4 regions of the Cytobacillus sp. C11.1 genome follow, and region 1 is predicted to be linked to each of the others. Evidence: riboswitches for the same ligand, from Rfam matches in the RefSeq annotation. Region 1 holds a riboswitch; each other region holds the start of a gene.
The links. A riboswitch is a leader RNA that binds a small molecule or an ion and turns the genes downstream of it on or off. The one in region 1 is predicted to bind thiamine pyrophosphate.
Positions count from the first base shown of each region.

Region 1 (5,656 bases):
CAGACTGGTGAGAGACAACCATTTGAATGGCAGGCTGAATAACACCCGCCGTATCGCAGGTGATTCCCCCTAATGGCAGTTTGTCCATCAAGCATTGCAGACAAGGTGAAACCCCCGGCAAAATAGTATAGCTCAATCCGTAGCTTCCAACACAGCCTCCGTAGATCCATGGAATCCTATGCTTTTGAGCTATATCATTGATTAGAAAGCGAATATCAAAATTGTCTGTTGAGTCAATGATTAAATCTGCACCTACAATCAGCTCTTCTAATTCCTGTACCCCAACATCCATAATGCGGGGGATGATTTGCACCTCTGAATTAATGGCTTTCAATCGGTTAGCTGCGGCAATGACTTTTGGCGTTTTTTGCTCAGCATCTTCTTCACAATAAAGCTGCTGGCGCTGCAGATTGGTCCATTCCACATAATCGCGATCGGCGATTGTTAGTTTGCCGACGCCTGCCCTTGCGAGCGTTTCTGCGTTTGCAGCACCTAATGCACCAGCGCCCACAATTAAAACATGTTTTTCTCCAAGCTTTTTCTGGCCTTCTTTGCCGATTGGAGGGAATAAGATCTGGCGGGAGTATCGCACATTCAACTAAAAACCATTCCTTCCGCCGGGCTGCTTGCTGTTGCGTACCGTTTTTTGGGCATCCTGCCGGCCTCGTAGCCTAACCGCCCTGCTTCAATGGCCAGTTTCATTGCTTTTGCCATTTTGACCGGGTCTTTGGCAGAGGAAACAGCAGTATTTAATAAGACTCCATCTGCCCCCAGCTCCATGGCCAATGCCGCATCTGCGGGGCTCCCAATCCCGGCGTCTACAAGAATCGGCACTGTAGCCTGTTCAATAATAAATTGTAGATTAACAGGATTGATAATTCCCTGCCCTGAACCAATTGGCGAAGCACATGGCATTACCGCGTGGCAGCCCAGTTCTTCCAGCTTTCTTGCAAGGACTACATCATCAGAGGTATACGGAAGGACGATAAAGCCTTCGTTTAATAGGATTTCTGCTGCTTTAAGTGTTTCAACCGGATCGGGGAGAAGTGTCTTGCTGCAGCCGATTACCTCAACCTTGATCATGTCGCAAAGCCCCGAAGCCTTGGATAGCCTGGCAATCCGGACAGCTTCCTCGGCTGTACTTGCTCCCGCCGTATTGGGCAGCAATTTATATTTCTTTAAATCCAGCTTTTCCAAAAAGTTGGGCTGATTCGCTTCAAAAATGTTCATGCGGCGTACAGCAAACGTAAGCACCTCAGTATCAGAAGCTTCTACCGCTTCCTTTTGAACATCAAAATTTGGATATTTTCCAGTTCCCAGCAGCAGCCGTGAGTTAAATTCATAGGGTCCAATTTTCAACATATCATCCGCCTCCTACAAAGTGTACGATTTCAATTCGATCTCCATCCGTTAAAACGGTTTCAGCATGCATCGATTTATCTAAAATAGTTTGATTTAATTCAACAATGACTACCTTTTGCTCCAGCTCGAAATGTTTGAGCAGAAGGGGAACGGTATTGACTGTATCCGGAAGCTGAATACCTTCCCCATTAATGACAACTTTCATAAAAGCACTCCTTTTTACGAATGGGCTATAGATTCAAGGCGGGACAGCTCGAATGGGTTTGATGTCTCTGTTTTCCCTTCAAGGATGTCTGCCATGAGCTCTCCTGTTGCCGGAGCAAGGAGGATCCCATTCCTGAAATGACCAGCCGCAATATATAATCCCCTGTAGGCAGGATGTTCTCCTAAAAAAGGCTGGCCATCAGCCGATTGCGGACGGATTCCTGTCCAGGCACGCTCCCATTCCGCATTCGCTATGCCCGGAATCAGGTTTTTCGCCTTTTCCATCAGCGAAGATATCCCTTCAAGAGTTACCTTCTCATCAAATGAATTTACCTTAACGGTCGCTCCTACTACTAATCTCCCTGATCGCTTAGGAACGATATAGCATCCATGTGAAAAAATAGTCCCTTTTATAAGCGGTCTCTCGGCAGCGACCGAGAAGCATTCTCCTTTAACCGGAATAATCGGCAGTGACAAGCCTGTTTTTTCAAGAAGCATCCTGCTCCAGGCTCCGGTGGCGACTATAACGGATTCTGCCAGGAATTCTCCCAGGTCGGTTATGACCCCATGAACTTTTTCATCTTTTAAAATAAGCTCTGATACACTTGTATACTCATAGATTTCTGCGCCGAGGGCCCTTGAAGCTTTTGCAAAGGCAAGTGACAATTCATATGCTTGAACCTGGCCATCATTTGGTATATACATGGCACCCCGCAATTTGTCAGACACGGATGGCTCCCGTTTGATCAGTTCATCAATCGAAAGCCACTCAGCCTGCTCACCCGCTTTTCGCTGGCTTTCTATTAGTCTTTTTAATTCCAGCTCTTGATCTTCATCAGCCGCCACCTTATACATGCCCTTATTTTCATAGCCAATATGTACATGTGATAGCTCTTCAAGTTCAGGGACAAGTCTCGGAAACATGCATCGGCTTTTACATGCCAATTGGAAAAGCGGTCCATCTTCTGTCAGCTCCGTTTGTGCACCTAAAATTCCAGCTGCGGCTCCGGAAGCCTTGCCGGCTATTTTCCCCTTTTCCAAAACAGCTACTTTATATCCTCTTTTCGATAGCTGAAAAGCAATGGAGCTTCCGTTAATGCCTCCCCCAACAATAACGGCGTCATACACTTTTCTCATTCACTGTCCCTCCTCGTTTAATTTCTTTAAAAATAGCTTTGCTGCCTCAACAGGATCCTTTGCCTGCAAAATCCCTGACATCACAGCAATGCCATCTGCTCCCGCCCCCACAACTTCAGGAACGTTCTCAGGTTTAATGCCGCCAATAGCCAATACCGGGATATCATTTCTCTTTTTAACAGCCTCCAATGCCCCAATTCCTCTTGGCGGAACTCCCTTCTTAGAATCTGTTTCAAAAATGTGGCCAAACAGAACATAATCTGCTCCTTGTTTGGTTGCCTCTTCGGCTTCTTCAAGAGAATGTACGGAACAGCCGATTGGCATATCAGGAAAATGCCTTCTTACAACGTGGACTGGCAGACTGTGAAAAGCAAGCTGCACACCCGTTTTAAAGGCCCACGCAACATCCACCCGATCATTTATAACGATTTTATGAATAGGGATTCCCTCTTTAAGAAGCAGCTTTAATCCTGTATATAGCTCCCTTGAGGTTCGCTGTTTTTCCCGTAAGTGGAATCTATCTGTAAAGGGTTCAAGTTCACCTGCTATTTCAGCGAAAGCCTCTAGAGAAAGCTTTCCATCCGATATAACATGCAGCTGTTTCGTCATCGCGATATCTCCCCTCTTTTTAAATGCTATTTACTGTTTAACAAATAGGCTGTTTTCGCAATCATTGTTGTTTTTAAAAGTAATAAGGAGTGGTTGATTTCCGCTCCAGGATGCTCCCTTTCCGCGGGGCGGGCGGTGAGCCTCCTCGGCGCGCCTGTGGGGTCTCACCTGTCCCGCTCCTCCCGCCGGAGTCTCGCACCTTACGCTCCAATCAACCCAACCTCGTTTGTCTCAATGAACCTATTCAACAACCAATCGCTTAGAAGAGAGCCTACAAATAAAAAACCGCCTCCAAAAAAAGAAAGCGGCTGTACGGGGCTTTTAATATCCCCGATCCTCCACTTCCCTACGCTGGTATATTCCAGATCAGGTTCCAAGGGTCTTAAAGTATTTACTTCAATCTCAGCCTGCAAACAGGCACCCCCAGCGAATGTAATGGCTATTAAATTAAGAAAAGATTATTTTCACTGATAAATATTTCCACCCGTTTGTTTGAATTCATCTGCTTTTTCTTCCAAGCCTTTCTTTATCGCTTCCTCCGTACCAAGCCTTTGCTCCTTAGCATAATTGCGAATATCCTGAGAAATTCTCATGCTGCAAAATTTGGGCCCGCACATGGAACAAAAGTGTGCTGTTTTTGCCCCTTCAGCCGGCAACGTCTCATCATGGTATTCCAATGCACGTTCAGGATCCAGTGATAGATTGAATTGATCCCTCCATCGGAATTCAAACCGGGCTTTTGACAGGGCATCATCTCTTTTTTGTGCGCCTGGGTGTCCCTTTGCCAAATCCGCGGCATGTGCAGCTATTTTATAAGTAATGACACCCTCGCGGACATCATCCCGATTCGGCAAACCCAAATGTTCTTTAGGGGTAACATAGCAAAGCATTGCGGTTCCAAACCAGCCTATCATGGCAGCCCCGATTGCAGAGGTAATATGATCATATCCGGGAGCGATATCAGTGGTAAGGGGGCCGAGTGTGTAGAATGGCGCTTCCTTGCAGATTTCCAATTGTTTATCCATATTCTCTTTAATTAAGTGCATTGGAACATGGCCTGGTCCCTCTACCATAACCTGCACATCGTGTTCCCAGGCAATTTGGGTCAGTTCCCCAAGAGTCTCGAGCTCTGCAAATTGAGCCTCGTCGTTGGCATCTGCAATCGATCCCGGCCGCAATCCATCCCCCAGTGAGAAGGCCACATCATAGGATTTCATAATTTCGCAGATTTCTTCAAAATGAGTATATAAAAAGTTTTCTTTATGATGATGCAAACACCACTGGGCCATAATGGATCCGCCCCTCGATACAATTCCGGTTAACCGTTTTGCTGTTAACGGAACATACCGAAGAAGAACACCTGCATGAATGGTAAAGTAGTCAACCCCTTGCTCCGCTTGTTCAATTAGGGTGTCACGATAAACCTCCCACGTAAGATCCTCGGCGATGCCGTTAACCTTTTCGAGGGCTTGATAGATTGGAACTGTGCCGACTGGGACTGCAGAGTTTCTGATTATCCATTCACGTGTGGTATGAATATTTTTACCTGTGGATAGATCCATAATCGTATCTGCTCCCCAGCGTGTAGCCCAGGTCATTTTTTCTACCTCTTCTTCAATAGAGGATGAAACTGCAGAGTTTCCAATGTTCGCATTAATTTTAACGTGGAAATTCCTGCCGATTATCATTGGCTCCGTTTCCGGGTGATTGATATTGGCAGGAATGATTGCCCTGCCCCTTGCTACTTCAGAACGAACAAATTCAGGGTCCATATTTTCTCTAATGGCTATAAACTCCATCTCGGGAGTAATGATCCCTTTTTTGGCATAGTGTAGCTGGGTGACATTTTCTCCTTTTTTCGCACGCAATGGCTTGCGGGCTAATCCTGGAAAAACTTTATGATTGGCACGCGGATCATTCTCCCTTTCATACCCATTATCCTCAGGCTTAATTTTCCGGCCTTCATACTCTTCAACATCTTCGCGCTCATGAATCCAACCATTTCTTAGTGCAGGAAGTCCTTTTTTAAAATCTGCCAAATATTGAGGATCAGTATAAGGGCCGCTCGTATCATATACACGAAGCGGCTCATTGCTTTCTTCTCCAAAAGTTCCGCTCGTGGGACTTAGTTCAATCTCACGCATAGGAACCTTCATATCAGGTCTGGATCCTCCCACATAGATTTTTTTGCTGCCTGTAAAACTCGACATAATGGAAATACGCTCTTGATTTAATGAACTTGCAGTCATTCGAATCTCTCCCTTATAAAAATGTAAGGACGAGATCTAGAGCCAAGGAAGTGCCAGAGATGTAAAAAAGCCGGTCCATATAAATATGGACCGGC
Region 1 is NZ_CM176935.1:393,069-398,724, forward strand. Features, by position in the region: gene AC3ZVC_RS01950 (MoeB/ThiF family adenylyltransferase) at 1-598, opposite strand, end outside; gene AC3ZVC_RS01955 (thiazole synthase) at 595-1,362, opposite strand; gene thiS (sulfur carrier protein ThiS) at 1,364-1,567, opposite strand; gene thiO (glycine oxidase ThiO) at 1,582-2,703, opposite strand; gene tenI (thiazole tautomerase TenI) at 2,704-3,312, opposite strand; TPP riboswitch at 3,639-3,747, opposite strand; gene thiC (phosphomethylpyrimidine synthase ThiC) at 3,777-5,561, opposite strand.

Region 2 (5,656 bases), 1.9 Mb from region 1:
ACATTTTCCCATTGGTGCCGCGTAATCTCACGGGATACTCTCTCGATAATTTCTGCATTAAAAAGCATCCCCGTTTTGACTGCGTCGGGCACAAGATCTTCCCCGATCGATTGGATTTGTGCAACGACTGCTTCTGGAGTCATCGGATAAACTTCTTGAACGCCTTTTGTGTTTTGGGCAGTAACGGCAGTTAATGCTGACATGCCAAAAACGCCAAGTTCCTGAAACGTTTTTAAGTCAGCCTGAATTCCGGCACCGCCACCGCTATCTGATCCGGCTATAGTTAATGCTTTGTTTATTATCATTTTAACTCCTCCCTATTCGCTGACTTTTTTAAAAGCACCGAGTTTTTCAATATCTGAAGCGGTAATGTTAAACAAGCTATTTAAAAATTCAATTTGGAACGTTCCCGGACCTTTATCATTCGTTGCCTCTGCTGCTATTTCGGCAGCAGTTCCGTACACAACCAATGCGGCAACAGCTGCTTTAACTGGATCCTTTTCCACAGTAGAAAATGCACCAATTACAGAAGTCAACAGGCAGCCCGCACCTGTTACTTTTGTTAAATAGGGATGTCCGTTTTCTATGGTGTACGTTGAAACTCCATCTGAAACAACATCCTGTTTGCCTGTTATGACTGCTATGGTGCCAAGCTCTTTTGCAGCCCTTCCAGCAAGTTCAGTCGTATTCCCCTGATTTTCCCCCGCATCTACTCCTTTAATTTTCCATTGCTGGCCGGCGGCATTGGCTATTTCCGCCGCATTTCCTCTAATGATGGAAATATTTAATTCCTTTAATAATTTTTTGGCGGTTTCTGTACGGTATGGAGTTGCCCCAACACCTACTGGGTCAAAGATTACGGGAACACCATGCTCGTTGGCTGACCTTCCTGCGATCAGCATGCTTTTTACTTCTTTTTCCGTAAGAGTTCCCATGTTCAGAACCAGTGCTCCGGCTATTTTCGCCATATCAGCCGCCTCTTCATGCGCATAAGCCATAACCGGTGATGCTCCAATTGCCAAAAGTCCATTGGCAGTAAAATTGGTTACCACAACATTTGTAATATTATGTACGAGCGGATTTGCGGTTCTTACTTTTTCTAAAAGACTGCTAATCTCGTAAATATTCATCATAAGTCCCCCTCACAATTAGTTCATAACAAGTCCGCCATCCACGACAAGATTCTGGCCTGTAACAGCCCTTGCCCATGGAGATGCGAAAAATACAATTGCATCAGCTGCCTCTGCCGGATCGGTAACCTTTTTCAATGGTGTAGAGTTTTCAATTATTTCAAAGACTTCATTTGAAGTAGCTGCGCTTGCATCCGTGGTTTTTAATAAGCCACCTGATACCATATTTACCGTAATGCCGTATTGCCCAAGTTCGTTAGCCATATTACGTGTAAATCCCAGGAGGGCTGCCTTGCTGGTCGTGTAATCGTGGTACGGAACAACCGGGTTCTGAAATAGATTTGTGCCAATCGAAATGACTCGTCCAAACCCGTTTAGTTTCATATCAGCCAAGCCAGCCTGAACGGTATTTAAAGCTCCTCGAACAGCGCCCTCCAGCTGGATTTGGAAGTCTTCCCATCCAATCGTTTCTGCATCTTTTTTGGAAACAGGGTCAAATTGAAAGTTTACAAGTGCGTTATTAACAATAGTCGTTATGGGTGTTCCAAAGTGGTTTTTCGCTTTTTCAAACAGTTCCACAACCTGTCTTTTGTCCCGGATATCTGCTTGAATGGCAATAGCACGTTCACCAATTTCACTTTGCAGCTCATAAGCTTTCTCTTCACTATGAAAATAGTTAATAACCACCCTCGCACCTTCTCTTGCAAAAGCTTTGGCCGTCTCCCTGCCCAAGCCTCTGCTCCCTCCTGTGATGAGCACAATTTGGTCTTGAAGTTTCATCTGAATTCCCCTTTTCATGAATGTGTCCAACCTAGTTATTGGCTTATTTTCTGACAAAATAAAAACCAGATCCATCAATGGACCTGGCAGAATAATAAATGAGAAGGAATGATCGTTCCCGCTATTACTACTTTCCTACGCTGGCATAATCCAGATCAGGTCCGAAGGGTAAAAAAACAGGTCGGTTTCTTTCTCAGCCCGCGCATCGGGCACCCCTAGCAGTAAAACTATTTAGTTGGCTGATTTCATCTTAGCTTGAAAATGGAAATCTGTAAAGTCTTGCAATTCTGTCGTTGTCTCTATATCGTTAATAGTAGTGAATAAGTGCAATTTAGACGTTGTCTTTATATCGATAATAGCAGTGTATCCTGGGAGGTTTTCTTATGGCAGAACATCAATTTTACTTGAAAGCACATTGGCCGGGCCTGCGCAATGATGTTGGAAAAATAGAATCCGGACAACTAAAGACGAAGGTATCAATACCGCCTGAGATGGATGGTCCGGGAATTGGCACAAACCCGGATGAAATGCTATTAGGAGCAGCTGCAACCTGTTATATTATTACGCTTGCAGCGATGATGGAACGGAGTAAACTTAAAAAAGAAGACTTGACCATGGAATCCATTGGGATTGTTGATGTCACCAATGGGATTATTACATACAAAAAAATTATCCACCGGCCTATAATCATCCTGAAGACTGACGCCACAGAGAGAGATTTCGCTCTCGCTCAGAAACTGGCCAAAAAAGCTGAAGCTTCCTGCATGATTTCAAGGGCCATTAAAGGAAATGTTGAGGTTGAATTGGAAGCAGAAATTATGCGTAAAACCGCTTAAATACCATTTAAGCGGTTTACGAAATATTTTTTCTCAAGGTGCCTGCCAGTTCGAAAAACTTATAAAGCCCATTTCCGAATCGCTTTCGCAACACCAGCTTCATCATTTGAAGCAGTCACAGCATTTGCTGTTTCTTTAACAATGTCCTGGGCGTTTCCCATTGCAACTCCCCATCCCGATTCCTCAATCATCGCAATATCGTTTAAGCTATCACCCATTGCCATCACATTTTCCATGGAAATGCCAAGAATTTCTGTAACCTGTTGGATTCCTTTTGCTTTATTAATGCCAAGTGCATTCACTTCAATATTGGTTAAGCTTGAATTGGTAATTTCCAGATCACCCTTTGATTGGAGCTCCTTATGAATGATTTCCCGTACTTCATCATCAGTGATATCAAATCCAAATTTCAGCCATTCATGGTCATGGATATTTTCAGGCATTTCATTGTTCCAGACCTGATCGCAGCTGGTAGCCCAAAAATGGGTTTTATGTGTTTTAGATAATGTCCACATCCATTCCATTATAGTAGAGTCAACTGGGGTTCTCGAAATTAAATTCCCTTCCGGACCAAAAATTTCACTTCCATTGACCGTAATTAAATAGGAGTTTAATTCAAGCGAGTCCGCATGGTCCCTGGCTGTAAGTCTGGAACGGCCGGTGCTTAGAATAACTTCGATCCCTTTTTCCTTTGCTTCGCGTATCGCCTCTCGGTTTTCCTCTGGAATTTCGTCATTCGTATTCAACAAAGTTCCATCCATATCAAGAGCGATTAATTTTATCTCCGGTGCATTCATTTTTTCTGGCATCATAATCTCCCTTTCCTAAACAATAAAGACATTATATAAAGAAATACTATTCCATTCAAAGGAAAGCCTCTGAAAGATGAATACTTTTAAATAAATTGGAAATAGCTGTATATATATTTCCCGAAAGGTGAGAAGCTATGTATTTACTACTTGTTGTGGTGGTATGGATTCTATTTGCTTACCGCTTTATAGATTGGTCACAATGGAAGAAACAATACCCTACCGTTTTGTATTTTATTGCAATTAATCTGACCTACAACATGCTTTATTATAACCATACACTTTGGGCATTCAGAGGAATTACTGCTGAGTGGATCAATCATTCCATCATTAATTTATTTTTTACATTTTTTATTACTCCCATGGCCCTGATCATATACCTGCAGCGTTATCCGCAAAATAAAAAGCATGCATTTATTTATTCAGCGGTTTGGATTACTTTCTTCACTATCATCCAGGCTTTATTTGCCCATAAAGGCATGTTTGTTTATGATAATGGCTGGAATAGCTGGCACAACATTTGGCTAAACATTATATTGTTTGCTGTCATTCGGATTCATTATCGAAAGCCTGCAGCTGCTATGCTTGTTTCTTTGCCGGCAGCGATTATTTTTTACTTATTATTTCCGGTTCCATTGGATAGCCTAAAATAAAATGAGGTGATTATATTGCTCGTCCAACATAATTTATCCACCTTTTTATTTTTGCTTCTGCTTTTCACAACCTATGTATTAATGTGGGTTTACCTTATAAGGAACAAAGTAAATAAATAATGAAGCGTAAACCTACTGGTTTGCGCTTTTTTATATACTTATAATATATTGTTAAAAAATTGAATCCAATAGTTTCCACCTGTCGTCTAACTGTCAGAAAAGAATGGTTGCCGGAACCAAAAATCAACACATATGCTGGGAGGCTGTCAAGTTGAGCCCTGAAGAACGAGTAGAGCGGTTTATCGCCTCAAATGTCGACCGTGCCCTCGTCCTTGAAATGATCATGGATGAGTATGGAACAGTATTGAAAAGATTGATCTATACCTATGTGAAGGACTGGAATATTGCAAGTGATCTCACACAGGAAACGTTTTTAACCGTATATGAAAAGCTGGAGAGTTTTCAGCAGAGGTCCTCTTTTAAAACTTGGATTTTTACGATTGCCATTAATAAAAGCAAAGATTATTTAAAAAGCTGGCATCATCGCAATATGGTTATGAATGAAAGGGTATTTTTTCTTAAAAAGGACATAGAAAAAGACCCGGAAACGAAATTTTTTGAGCGTGATAAGCATAACGAATTGCTGAAAGTGATTGAATCACTATCAGTTAAATATCGGGAAGTGTTCCTCCTCCATTATTATCAAGACCTTAGTCTGGCTGAAGTCAGCGAAACATTGGATATCCCTTTATCTACTGTGAAAACACGTTTGTACCGAGGGCAGGAAAGAGTTAAAAAGCTTTATTGCGCAATGGAAAGAGGTGAACAGCATGGCTGATCTGAATCAGGAAGTGAAACAAGCTATAAGTGCATCATGGCCGGAAGAGTCGGTATTTACCGAGGAAGAAAAACAGCGTATTAGAAATCGAATAGGTTCTCGTACAGTCAAAAGCATAAAGAAGAAAACAGACTATTTTCCAAAGGCCCTTACGGCAGCTGCTGTTGCTGGTTTTGTAATCTTAATTGGCGGAATCGCCGGAAATCAGACAGGATTCTTTAATCAGCAAAATGCTGATCAGATCGCGTCTGAGGACAAAGCTTTTTACCCGGGAATGGCGAATGGAGATATGCTGAACGGCTGGGAACTGCACCAAATAGAAACTGATTCAAATAGCAATTCTATTGCTGTTTTTACAGGGAAAGCTGAAGTGGCAGGTACTCTTAATTTTCAAAAAGATAATGTCATCCTTTTGCCAGATCAAGCTTCTTTGGAGAAATTGCCGCTTATGGATGGGAAAAATCCAAGAATTTCTTTTAATGAGAAAGACCAGCAGATGCTAAAAAAGGTTTTCGGCATTGGTTCTGCTGTTAAAGTTGAAGATGTTAAGCTCATTATTAATGAGTATAGAGCCCGCGAAGCTTTAGTTCATCAGGCAAATGTTTTGGAG
Region 2 is NZ_CM176935.1:3,485,935-3,491,590, reverse strand. Features, by position in the region: gene thiD (bifunctional hydroxymethylpyrimidine kinase/phosphomethylpyrimidine kinase) at 1-305, opposite strand, end outside; gene thiM (hydroxyethylthiazole kinase) at 318-1,130, opposite strand; gene AC3ZVC_RS17310 (3-oxoacyl-ACP reductase) at 1,149-1,910, opposite strand; TPP riboswitch at 2,026-2,137, opposite strand; gene AC3ZVC_RS17305 (OsmC family protein) at 2,294-2,746, shown strand; gene AC3ZVC_RS17300 (Cof-type HAD-IIB family hydrolase) at 2,806-3,555, opposite strand; gene AC3ZVC_RS17295 (CBO0543 family protein) at 3,693-4,208, shown strand; gene AC3ZVC_RS17290 (sigma-70 family RNA polymerase sigma factor) at 4,480-5,046, shown strand; gene AC3ZVC_RS17285 (hypothetical protein) at 5,039-5,656, shown strand, end outside.
Region 2: another riboswitch for thiamine pyrophosphate. It lies ahead of AC3ZVC_RS17310 (3-oxoacyl-ACP reductase); the one in region 1 lies ahead of tenI (thiazole tautomerase TenI).

Region 3 (5,656 bases), 820 kb from region 1:
GATCATTGTCAGAACGAACGGTACGACTAGTGCAATTCCCATTCCAATGAAGAAAGCTCCCCAGTTTTCCGCAAAAATAGAGAAGAATGCCGGCAAACCGCCTACACCGATTGATGGTGCTTTAACTCCGTTGATTGTGATGAATATACCGGCAATCGCAGAACCGATAATAGCTGCAAAAAACGGATATTTAAATCGAAGGTTAACCCCAAACATTGCCGGTTCCGTTACACCCAAGTATGCTGAAATTGATGAAGTGAGTGCAAGGCCCTTTAACTTTTCGTTTCCTTTACTTAACAGCATCATGGCTAATGCCGCTGACCCCTGTGCGATATTGGATAGGGCAACCATTGGCCATAAAAATGTACCGCCGATGCTGCCAATTAACTGTAAGTCGACCGCAAGGAATGTATGATGCATACCCGTAATAACCAGCGGAGCGTATAATCCTCCGTATATTAGGCCGCCAAGGGCTGGAACAGCATCAAAGATTCCAACAACACCATTTGTAATCCAGCTTCCGATTGTAAATGTGATAGGTCCAATAGCAATAAATGATAGGAAACCTGTAACCAATAAAGCAATTGGAGCAACTGTCAATAGCTGAAATGCATCCGGAATTCTTTTTCGTAAAAACACTTCAATCTTCGCAAGCACATATGAAGCAAATAATACTGGCAGCACTTGGCCCTGATAGCCTACCTTTTCTACTTCAAGTCCGAATAGGTTCCATTTAGGAATTTGCTCTGCCGCACCATAGCCCCAGGCATTTAAAAGATCCGGGTGAACAAGCATTAAACCTAATACCATACCTAAGAGCGGGCTTCCGCCAAATCGATTTACAGCACTCCAGCCAATCAAGCCTGGCAGAAATACGAATGCTGTATTGGCAATCAAATTAATGATGCTCGCCAAATCAGCCCAGTTCGTATAAACCTCAACAAACGACTGATCATCAAAGAAAATATCAGGCGCTGTCATAATATTGTTTATACCCATTAACAAACCTGCTGTTACGATGGCAGGCAAGATTGGAATAAAGATATCCGCCAGCGTTTTAATGCCGCGCTGCAATGGATTCAAGTTCTCGGCAGCTGCACTTTTTGTTTCTTCTTTTGAAGATTCCCCAATACCTGTTGCTTCTGTCATTTCTTTATAAACTTTATCAACGAGCCCTTGTCCAATGACAACCTGGAACTGACCGTTGGAGGAAAACGAGCCTTTTACAACATCTATATTTTCGAGTTTTTCCTTATCGACTTTTCCTTCATCTTTTAACGCAAATCGTAACCGTGTCACACAATGAGTGGCAGCTGCGATATTCTCTTTGCCGCCAATTGCTTCTACTATTTGCTCGGCTGACTGTTTATTTGCACTCATTCTTCTCTCTCCTCCTGTTACCGTTTTCATTCTTCTGAAAAAACAGCTGTAAGGTTCTTCTATATTCTTCTCGTTCACTACATATCTATCCATTTTCTTGGATAATGCAAGACGTTATTCAGACTATTGAAAAACAACTTGTATATACATGATCTGTTTACGCTTTCATTTTATCTTGTATATACATGTTTCGTCAACTATTTTTTCTTTGCCGTTACTTTCCATTTGATATATACCCGAGAAAAGCTTTGAAACAACAAAAAAGCCGGCTGCCAGACCTAAATGGTCTGAAGCCGGCTTTCATTCTTATTTGAGCTGCTCTTTCTTTTTATCATCGTCATCATCATTTGTTAATTCACGAGTAGACTTTTTAAATTCCTTTAAGGTTTCTCCAAAAGCTTTCCCTATTTCAGGCAGCTTCTTTGGCCCAAAAATAATAAGAGCCAGGACCAAAATCAGGATTAAACCCGGGATTCCAATGTTTGTTAACATTCTATTCACTCCTTCTATATCGAATCGCATGAGGATTATTCGAAAAGACAATAGGCAATATCAAGGTTCACTGTCCATTATAGTAGAAACAATGAAAAAAGCATAGCCGGAGTTTTACTTTTTAGACTTAGATAACTCTATCTAGTTCTTCTAGCACCTCTCCAATTTTCCGGTTATGGATAACTTCATCTGCATACAAATCAAAATCCGTAGGCTCCATATTAACAATTACGAGCTTTGCACCGTTTTGTTTGGCTATTAACGGGAACTGGTTGGCCGGAGTAACGGTCAAGGATGAACCAAGCACAATAAAAAGCTCAGACTTCTCTGATTCCTCTGCCGCAAAATCCAGTGCCAGCTCAGGAAGCATTTCGCCAAATAGGACGATTGAAGGGCGAAGCATTCCCCCGCATGTACAATGATAATGGTCATGCAGGTATTCCTCACTCGGATATTCTTTTTTACATTCCTGGCAGTGCAGCGTTTGCAAGTTCCCGTGAAGCTCAGATATATTGCGGCTGCCGGCCAGCCCATGGAATCCATCTACATTCTGGGTAATGATACTTTGGAGAATGCCCCTTTTTTCCCAATTTGCGAGAATATAGTGCCCTTTATGAGGCTTACATTCTTTTAAGCCTGTGACCCTGTGCCGATAAAATTCAATAAACTCATTTACATTATGATTTAAAGCTTCTGTACTGGCTATTTTCCCAGGATCCTTCTTTTTCCACATTCCATTATTAGCAGACCTGAAATCAGGCAGACCGCTCTCCGTGGACATACCTGCTCCAGTTAAAATAACGGTATACTTTGATTCTTTCAGCCATTTTTCAAGCATAGTTATCATCTCCTAAATATATCTTTCCAATAAAATGCTGTTTCCATCTTTTTCAAAGGATAAAATGTTTATGTCTTCCTATGTATGCGGTAAATAATAGATTATATGTGTTTACGCCATTTATCAATATAGGAGTGATTGCAATGCCAGAGACGGAAACAAAAGATTACCGGGAAGGCTTTAAAAGGTTCTCTTCTAGAGCTAAGAGATATGTGGAAGATCCTGTAAAAACAAGAGGATTGCTGAGCAAAGCGACAACAAAAGCTAATCAGAATAAATCTTCATTAAGTGATATATGGGAAAAATTTCAGCTTTTGATTGACTTGGTTAAATCCTGGTCCAAAGGAGATTACAAGCACATTTCAAAAAAATCGATCCTATTTATTATCGCTTCAATCTTATACTTCGTTTCACCAGTGGACCTTGTACCCGATTTTTTAGCAGGAATGGGAATCATTGATGATGCAGCGGTGCTTGGATTTGCTGTAAGTCAAATTACAGGAGAGCTTGAAAAGTTTAAAATCTGGAAGGAAAGCCGGTCGATTGAAATGGAATAAAAATACTTGAAACTGCCGGATTATACAGAACCGCTTGTTTTTTGCGAAGCTTTGGAAAGGCAGATAATAAAAAGTTTGCCGACGAACTATAAACTTTTTGCTGTCCATTTTTATACCTTTTGTTATAATAGTGAAGGAAAGTCATAGAAGCTTTAGAATAGAACGCCTCATGAAGGTATTTATTTTTGCAGATTGTTTGTCTAAAATTGAATAGCAAGAATTGTAGGGGAACCGGTATAGCCGGTTGAGACTTCATCATAAGATGTTGACCCTTTGAACCTGATCTGGCTCATACCAGCGTAGGGAACATATTCTTAAACATAAAAATGTTTGTTATATGCGCTCTGGTATTTATGCCGGGGCGTTTTTATTTTTTCAGGGCAAGCTATAATTATCTTTCCGGAAAACACTACATAAAGCAAACAGGAGGGTTAATGATGAAAAGATGGATGGCAGCTGTTTGTACTGTCCTAATGCTCGCCGGCTGTGCCGGGAATGAGCAAGAAACACAGCCGGGAAACGGAGAAAAGGACAAGGAAGAATTAAAAAAGGTCACTGTCGTTCTGGACTGGACACCAAATACCAATCATACAGGCTTATACGCAGCTAAGGACAAAGGCTATTTTGAAGAGGAAGGACTTGACGTGGAAATCATTATGCCTGGAGAAGCTGGTGCAGACCAGCTGACGGCATCGGGTAAGGCGGATTTCGGTGTCAGCTATCAGGAAAGCATCACGGAAGCCCGGGTACAGGGTGTTCCGCTCGTATCGATCGCTGCTGTTATTCAGCATAATACATCCGGCTTTGCTTCCCCAGCAGATAAAAATATTAAAACACCAAAGGATTTTGAAGGGAAAACTTATGGTGGCTGGGGAGCGCCGGTTGAAAAATCAGTAATCGAGTCATTGATGATAACAGAGAATGCAGATGTTGAGAAAGTGTCGATTGTCAACATGGGGGACGCTGATTTTTTTACGGCTGTTAAGAGAGATATAGATTTTGCATGGATTTATTATGGCTGGACAGGTGTAGAAGCCGAGCTTCGAGGGGAAAAGATTAATATGGTCTACCTGACTGACTACTCGGAAAAACTGGACTATTACACACCTGTATTGGCTACCAATGAGAAAATGATACAAAATAATCCGGATACCGTAAAAGCTTTTGTCAAAGCGGCATCCAAAGGCTATGAATATGCTATTGAAAACCCTGATGAAGCAGCTGATATTCTTCTCGAGAACGCTCCAGACCTTGATAGCGAACTGGTTAAAAAGAGTCAGGAATGGCTTTCTCCCCGTTATCAGGACGATGCAGCCAGATGGGGTGAACAAAAGCTTGAAGTTTGGGAAAACTATGCAGAGTGGATGCATGAAAATGGCCTTTTAGATAAAGAATTAGATGCCGGCAAAGCTTTTACAAATGACTTCCTGCCGGAATAAGGAGAGTTAATGAAATGGCAAACGCACTTGTAAGTATTCAAATCATACCGAAAACAAAAAATGGGGAAAATGTTATACCATATGTTGACGAAGCCATCAGCGTAATACAGGAATCGGGGGTTAAATATGAGGTTCACCCCCTGGAAACAACAATGGAAGGCGATCTGGAACATTTATTGAAAATCATCGCAGATATGAATACTAAAATGATTGAAAAAGGAAGCAGCAATGTTATTTCACAGGTGAAGATCCTATATCAGCCAACTGGAATTGAAATGAATGATTTAACGGAGAAATACCGTCCATGAAAAATGTTTTAATGAAAGGATGGAGACCCGCTGCGGTTCTCCTCCTTTTATTCATTCTGTGGGAGCTGGCAATCATGCTGGCTGAAGTCCCTGCATGGCTGCTGCCGCCGCCGACTGATATTTTTCAGGAAGCGGTTGCCGGATGGGACGGCTTTCTCCTTCATCTTCAATCCACTGTCATGCTATCTTTATTGGGGTTTGCGATTGGTACGGGAATCGGCTTGCTTACAGCCGTATTGCTGCACTTATTGCCTTTTTTAAGGGAGTCGATTTACCCGCTCCTCATCCTATCGCAAAATGTACCAATCATTGTTCTGGCCCCTTTGCTGGTAGTGTGGTTTGGATTCGGCATCCTTCCAAAACTGATCGTCATCACACTGGTTTGCTTTTTCCCGATTACAGTTGCCGCTTTGGATGGCTTCAGGCAAACACCCCGAGAACTTAAGCACTATATGCTAATGGCAGGAGCAAGCAAAGGACAGCTGTTTTGGAAATTGGAGCTTCCATACTCACTTCCTTCTTTATTTTCCGGCCTGAAAATTTCTGCAACCTACAGTGTCATGGGGGCTGTAATATCAGAATGGCTAGGCGCAAAGGCCGGTATAGGCGTGTATATGACACTCGCCTCCTCGTCGTTTAGGA
Region 3 is NZ_CM176935.1:4,571,576-4,577,231, forward strand. Features, by position in the region: gene treP (PTS system trehalose-specific EIIBC component) at 1-1,380, opposite strand, end outside; gene tatA (twin-arginine translocase TatA/TatE family subunit) at 1,687-1,872, opposite strand; gene AC3ZVC_RS22595 (NAD-dependent protein deacylase) at 2,000-2,710, opposite strand; gene AC3ZVC_RS22600 (YkvA family protein) at 2,854-3,267, shown strand; TPP riboswitch at 3,482-3,590, shown strand; gene AC3ZVC_RS22605 (ABC transporter substrate-binding protein) at 3,705-4,706, shown strand; gene AC3ZVC_RS22610 (thiamine-binding protein) at 4,721-5,014, shown strand; gene AC3ZVC_RS22615 (ABC transporter permease) at 5,011-5,656, shown strand, end outside.
Region 3: another riboswitch for thiamine pyrophosphate. It lies ahead of AC3ZVC_RS22605 (ABC transporter substrate-binding protein); the one in region 1 lies ahead of tenI (thiazole tautomerase TenI).

Region 4 (5,656 bases), 530 kb from region 1:
ATTTCTTTATATGTAAATCTTTGAATTCCGCTGGACGTTCTGGATACGACCATTTTCTTTGGAAAATACTGTTCTGCCCTCTTAATCATCTGCGTCATAGTCAAAGGCGTTTGCATCATCATTCCTAATCCCCCTTTTTGTAAACGCTTTCATTTTATATAAGCTTATAAACAGTTATACCTATTTCTTTCATTCTATTTATTTAAGATAAAGTCCTTTAATTTTTATCAAAATTTTCTAAAAGTAAGCACAAAAAAATCCCCGCCTATTCAGCCAGGGATTTTTGTTTTTTATTAAACAGTTCATTTAATATTTTCAATTTCTCGTCAGCATAATGCTCGAAGCTGTCATTATATGACTTCGGGTCTTTCGGATTGGCAAAATGAGTTATTTTTCCTGTTTGTGGATCAATGAATTTGCTTGAGGCTCCACATCCAAGGCCAATGATTGTTTGCAGTTCTTCCATGATCATAATATTATAGATGCTCTCCTGGTTTGGAAGTGCATAGCCGACATTTTCAAGATTGCCGAGAATATTTTTCTGGCGGTACAAGTAATAGGGTTTATAGTTATGCTCGTTCGTCCAATTTTCCGCCATCTTCATCATTCTTTCGATTTCTTCCCGATCGGCAACCTTATATTTTTGCTTATTTTTCGTCATTTCCGATGCACGTTTAAAAGATAATGTATGGACAGTTAAAGATTCCGGCATCAGTTTTTCCGTTTCATTCAGAGTATGGGAAAACTCGGATACACCTTCCCCAGGAAGACCGATAATTAAATCCATATTAATATTGTTCATCCCCATATTGCGGGCAAGGTGAAATTTATCAACTGTTTCTTCCACTGTATGATGACGGCCGATTGCCTTCAGCGTTTCCTGAATATAAGACTGCGGATTGATGCTGATGCGGTCAATATTCCATTTCTTCAGCACTTCCAGTTTTTCAGGTGTAATTGTATCTGGACGGCCGGCTTCCACTGTTACCTCACGGATGTTTTTTACATCAGGGAAAGACGTGTACATTTCTTCATAAAGCAAATCCATTTCTTCCGCAGTAATGCTTGTTGGTGTCCCGCCGCCATAATAAACAGTCGTAATTTTAACATCATTTTCTTTCAGCCATTCGCCAATTTTGCGCATCTCATAATGCAGACCGCCAAGGAAGGAGTTCACAGACCCCTGTCTGCCGTTAATGGCGTATGCCGGGAACGTGCAATAAGCACACTTTGTCGGACAAAAAGGAATTCCAATATAAATGCTGACCTCATTTTGGAGCTTATATAAATCCGGAACAACAGCCAGCTGCCTATCCACGATATTCTGCATAAGCTGAATTTTTTCGTCCGTAATCAAATACTCTTCCTTCAGCTGCTGATGGACTTCATGCTGCGGCGTCTTGTTTTGCATTGCGCGATGGAGAAGTTTCGTAGGGCGGACCCCTGTTAAAATCCCCCACTTTTGCGTGATGCCTGTCCAGTCCTGCAGAACAGTCAAATATACATGTGAAACAGCATTTTTCACTTGTTTGAAATTCTCTTTCTCCGTTTTAGCAGGCACGAATGCTTTTTCAAAAACAGCCAGCCTTTTTTCGCCTTCTTTGTCGGCCAGTTCTGCTTGTGCCTTAAAGCTCGCACCTTGTTCCAGGCGAAAACCAATCGTTAAATCAGCTTCTGAAGCTTCTCCTAAAACCACTTCGCACTCCTCGAAAAATAGATTTCCAATTAGGCGAAGCGGCCGATGAAACCGTTCATCCTGTATACCTAATATCGAAATTTTCAAAGCGATCACCTTTTTAAAAAGAATATAATGAAAACTGCCATCATTCTGTTCGCTAACGGCAGCTAAAAAGTAGATTTTCTTTGTTGCTGACAAACTTCTTTAAGTGTACAGAAACAGGTAAAGGAGGTCAATATAGGGTAAAAGATTCCTAATAGATTGGTAAATTGTTTTTAGCATATATTTAAGCCGGAATCCTGCTTTTGGGTCCTGCCTCTACTGCTTCGTGCCCAAATGGGCTTGCGTCCTCCTGGCACTTTTTTTCGTTATTTTCACGAGTCTTTGCGTCGTTCTCTCCTTTTTTCGTCATATTTCCACATCAGCCTGCATTGCGTCCCTATCGCCCTTGCTTGCGTCAATTTCCCAATTATATGCGTTGGTTTTCACATCTAAAAAGAGAGCCGATTAGCATAATCGACTCTCTTTTGTTTTCTTTATTTTAAAAGATTCATTTTCCTCAGGAATTCGATCGGATGCTGCTTGCGGAAGTGCTCTTTGACCATATAGCTGACTCCGTTTTGGTTATTGGATCGGGTTAGCCAGTCTGCAGCTTTTTTCACTTCCGCCGGGGCATTCCCCATTGCCACACCGAGGCCGGCTGCTTCAATCATTTCCAGATCATCTATAGAGTCGCCAATAACGACCATTTGGTTTCTTGAGATTCCCAGATGTTCTCCCAAATAAAGCAATCCGTTCACCTTGGATACTCCTGCCGGAACAATATCCATGCGAAAGTCATTCAGTTTTATGATGTCGATGTTTTGAAACATGCCTTTAATAGAAGCATGAGCATCTTGCAGGTCCTCTTTATCTTCAAAGTAGACTTCGATTTTTGGAGGTGTGACAGGTTCATCCAAAATGGTATCGCTCAATGAATCTACAAATTGCTGTGAGTAAAAGATGGGATCACCTGTAGTAAATACTGTTTTAGCAAGCATATTGGAATTTAGTTTTGTTTTGTTAGCCAGGGAATATTTTTCGTGCACCAGCCTGATTTGGCATGTAAAGCCTTCAAGCAGGCGCACGATTTCAAACGTCTCATCTTCCTGTATGCGTTTTACAAAAATTGGTTTTTCCTGAGAGGCTGCAATATAAGCCCCTCTGTGTGTGACCAGCAAAGAATTAATTTTCAGTGCTTTCGCCACTTTCTTTGCAGAAGGAAAGCTCCTTGACGTTACAAGCGTTACATAAATTCCTTTTTGCTGTACATATTCAATCGCTTCTTTAGTGGATTTATGAAGTCTTCCATTTGATTGGAGAAGTGTTCCATCAATATTTAAAGCAAGCATTCGGTATATCATCTACTTTGCCCCCTATTCTCGGTGTAAAATTGTCCTATTACACTTTTATGAAGAAATGCAATTGATTAGAACATGACATGGACAATGCAAACATTTTTCTTTAGCTTGTAGGAATTGGCCTGACTATTTCAATTTGAGAGACTTTTTAATTCAAAGAATTATAAATTATCCATTTACAATTCAATGTTCGCGTATTAAGATGGAGTCAAATAAAAACTGCATATCAAGTTTGCACTAGGGGAGCTTTTGGCTGAGAAGAACATTCCGTTCTGACCCTTATGACCCGATCTGGATAATACCAGCGTGGGGAAGTGCAGGTGGACGGCTATCATTTTTTATGTATTGATAACATTCAACTGCATTTCCTCATGGAAATGCAGTTTTTTATTTTTCAGGCTGTGTTAAAGCTAAATGTTGATTTCAGCCCCTTGTTGATTGGAGCGGAAGGCACGGATTACAGCGGGAGAAGCGAGTCATAGGGAGATCACACAGGCACTATGCGCCGAGGATGCTTCCCGACCGCCTGCGGTTCGCTGAGTGCCTGGGGAGGAAATCAACAGGCAAGATTAACAGTATAAAAAATTAGGAGGAATGACAGTATGCAAGAAAATTTTTTATGTGGAACAAGCGAGATTACAGGGTGCAGATTTTCTATTTATCCTATGTCTGACCGGTTTGTGGATATTATTTTATCGGCACTGAATGAAGTGGACACAAGCAAGGTATGGATGGAAACTGATGATGTCAGCACATGTGTGCGCGGCCGTTCCATTCATGTCTTTGATGTTGTAAAAGCCATTTACCTGGAAGCAGCCAAGCATGGCGACCATGTTGTTTTCTATGGCACTTTTTCAAACGGCTGTCCTGGAGATACGGCAGGTGATGCTTACCTTGCTGAAAATGAAGAGAGAGCGAATAAGGAAAAGTCGGCAAGTTTCCTTCAGAAAGTTGCCGCCCAATTTGCTCTTTATCCAATGGGGATCCCTACATACATGGATGTCATAATGGACCAGGTAGAGCTGGCGAAATCACAGGGCACATTTTCAAAAGGTGTCCATTATGCTTCAAGACTTGATGGAGATGCACATGCTGTTTTTAAAACGCTTGAAGAAGCATTCGAGGGATGTAAAAAAAGTGATTCCACGCATATTGTTATGACAGTTAATATGTCTGCGAACAGCCCTTCCCATAAGGGGGCTGAATAATATGCTTGAAAAATGGAAGCTTCGTGAAGTGATCGTCCTTTCTGTTTTGGCTGTTGTGTTTGCGGTGGTTTATCTCGTTTTTCTTCAATTCGGAAACGTACTTTATGGGTTGTTCGGCTTGATTGGCTATGATATTATCTTTGGAATCTGGTTTATCGTTTCGATTATCGCTGCCTATATTATCAGAAAGCCCGGGGCTGCCTTTTTATCGGAAACCATTGCCGCAACGGTTGAGATCATGATTGGCAATGCTGTCGGCCCGCGCCTTATCCTTTCTGGAATGATACAAGGAATTGGGGCAGAAGCTGTTTTTGCGGCTACAAAATGGAGTAATTACCGGACTTGGGTTTTAATCACTGCAGGTATGGGCTCATCTGTCACAAGTTTTATATGGGGTTACTTTATCTCAGGCTATGCTGCACTTTCACCAGGTTATGTGACAGCCATGTTTTTCGTCCGGCTAGCAAGTGGCGCTTTACTGGCAGGTTTACTCGGAAAATGGCTGAGTGAAAGTCTAGCAAAAACAGGTGCATTGAGCAGCTTCCCGATCGGCAAGGAACGGAAAAGGGGAAAACCGGACAATGGAATTACAGCGTAACGAGGCTATTCTAAAGACAAAGCTGCTTACTTTTCGGCATGAAGAAGAGAAAAATCCTGTTTTTAATGATGTGAATTTAAACCTTTATCCTGAGGAGGCAGTTCTTATTCTCGGGCCCAGCGGCTGCGGAAAAAGTACACTTGCACTTTGCCTAAATAAATTGTACCCGGAGGCTGTAGATGGCCATCTTGAAGGATGGGCCTCTTTTAAGGGAAAATTGCTGAGTTCATTCAGGCCTGGTGAGATTAATAAAAGCATTGGAATGGTATTTCAGGATCCTGAAAGCCAGTTTTGCATGGTAACCGTCGAGGATGAACTGGCGTTTGGACTGGAAAATATGAATATTCCTCCTGAGGATATTGGGCCAAAGATTGATCATGCACTTGAACTTGTCAATCTTCTCCCATATAAACATGCTATGATTCACACCCTCTCAGGAGGGCAAAAACAAAAGCTGGCTTTGGCATGTGTTTTGGCATTGGAACCGGAGATCCTGATTCTTGATGAACCGACAGCAAATTTGGATCCTGCCTCAAGCAGCGAGCTTGCCAGCATAATCAAGAAGCTTAGAACTGAACTTTCTCTTACACTGCTGATCATTGAACACAAACTGGATGATTGGATTGATCAAATTGATCGCTGTCTGGTTTTAAACCGAGGGGGCGAAATTTTATTTAATGGCAAGCCGGATGCCTGCTTTACTGATTATGCAGAGGAGCTTCAGTCAGAAGGAATCTGGCTGCCGAGCACAGTAAGAGCTGGCCTTATAGCA
Region 4 is NZ_CM176935.1:4,864,296-4,869,951, forward strand. Features, by position in the region: gene AC3ZVC_RS24170 (long-chain fatty acid--CoA ligase) at 1-122, opposite strand, end outside; gene AC3ZVC_RS24175 (coproporphyrinogen III oxidase) at 266-1,783, opposite strand; gene AC3ZVC_RS24180 (Cof-type HAD-IIB family hydrolase) at 2,215-3,081, opposite strand; TPP riboswitch at 3,308-3,408, shown strand; gene AC3ZVC_RS24185 (YkoF family thiamine/hydroxymethylpyrimidine-binding protein) at 3,681-4,286, shown strand; gene AC3ZVC_RS24190 (ECF transporter S component) at 4,288-4,884, shown strand; gene AC3ZVC_RS24195 (ABC transporter ATP-binding protein) at 4,868-5,656, shown strand, end outside.
Region 4: another riboswitch for thiamine pyrophosphate. It lies ahead of AC3ZVC_RS24185 (YkoF family thiamine/hydroxymethylpyrimidine-binding protein); the one in region 1 lies ahead of tenI (thiazole tautomerase TenI).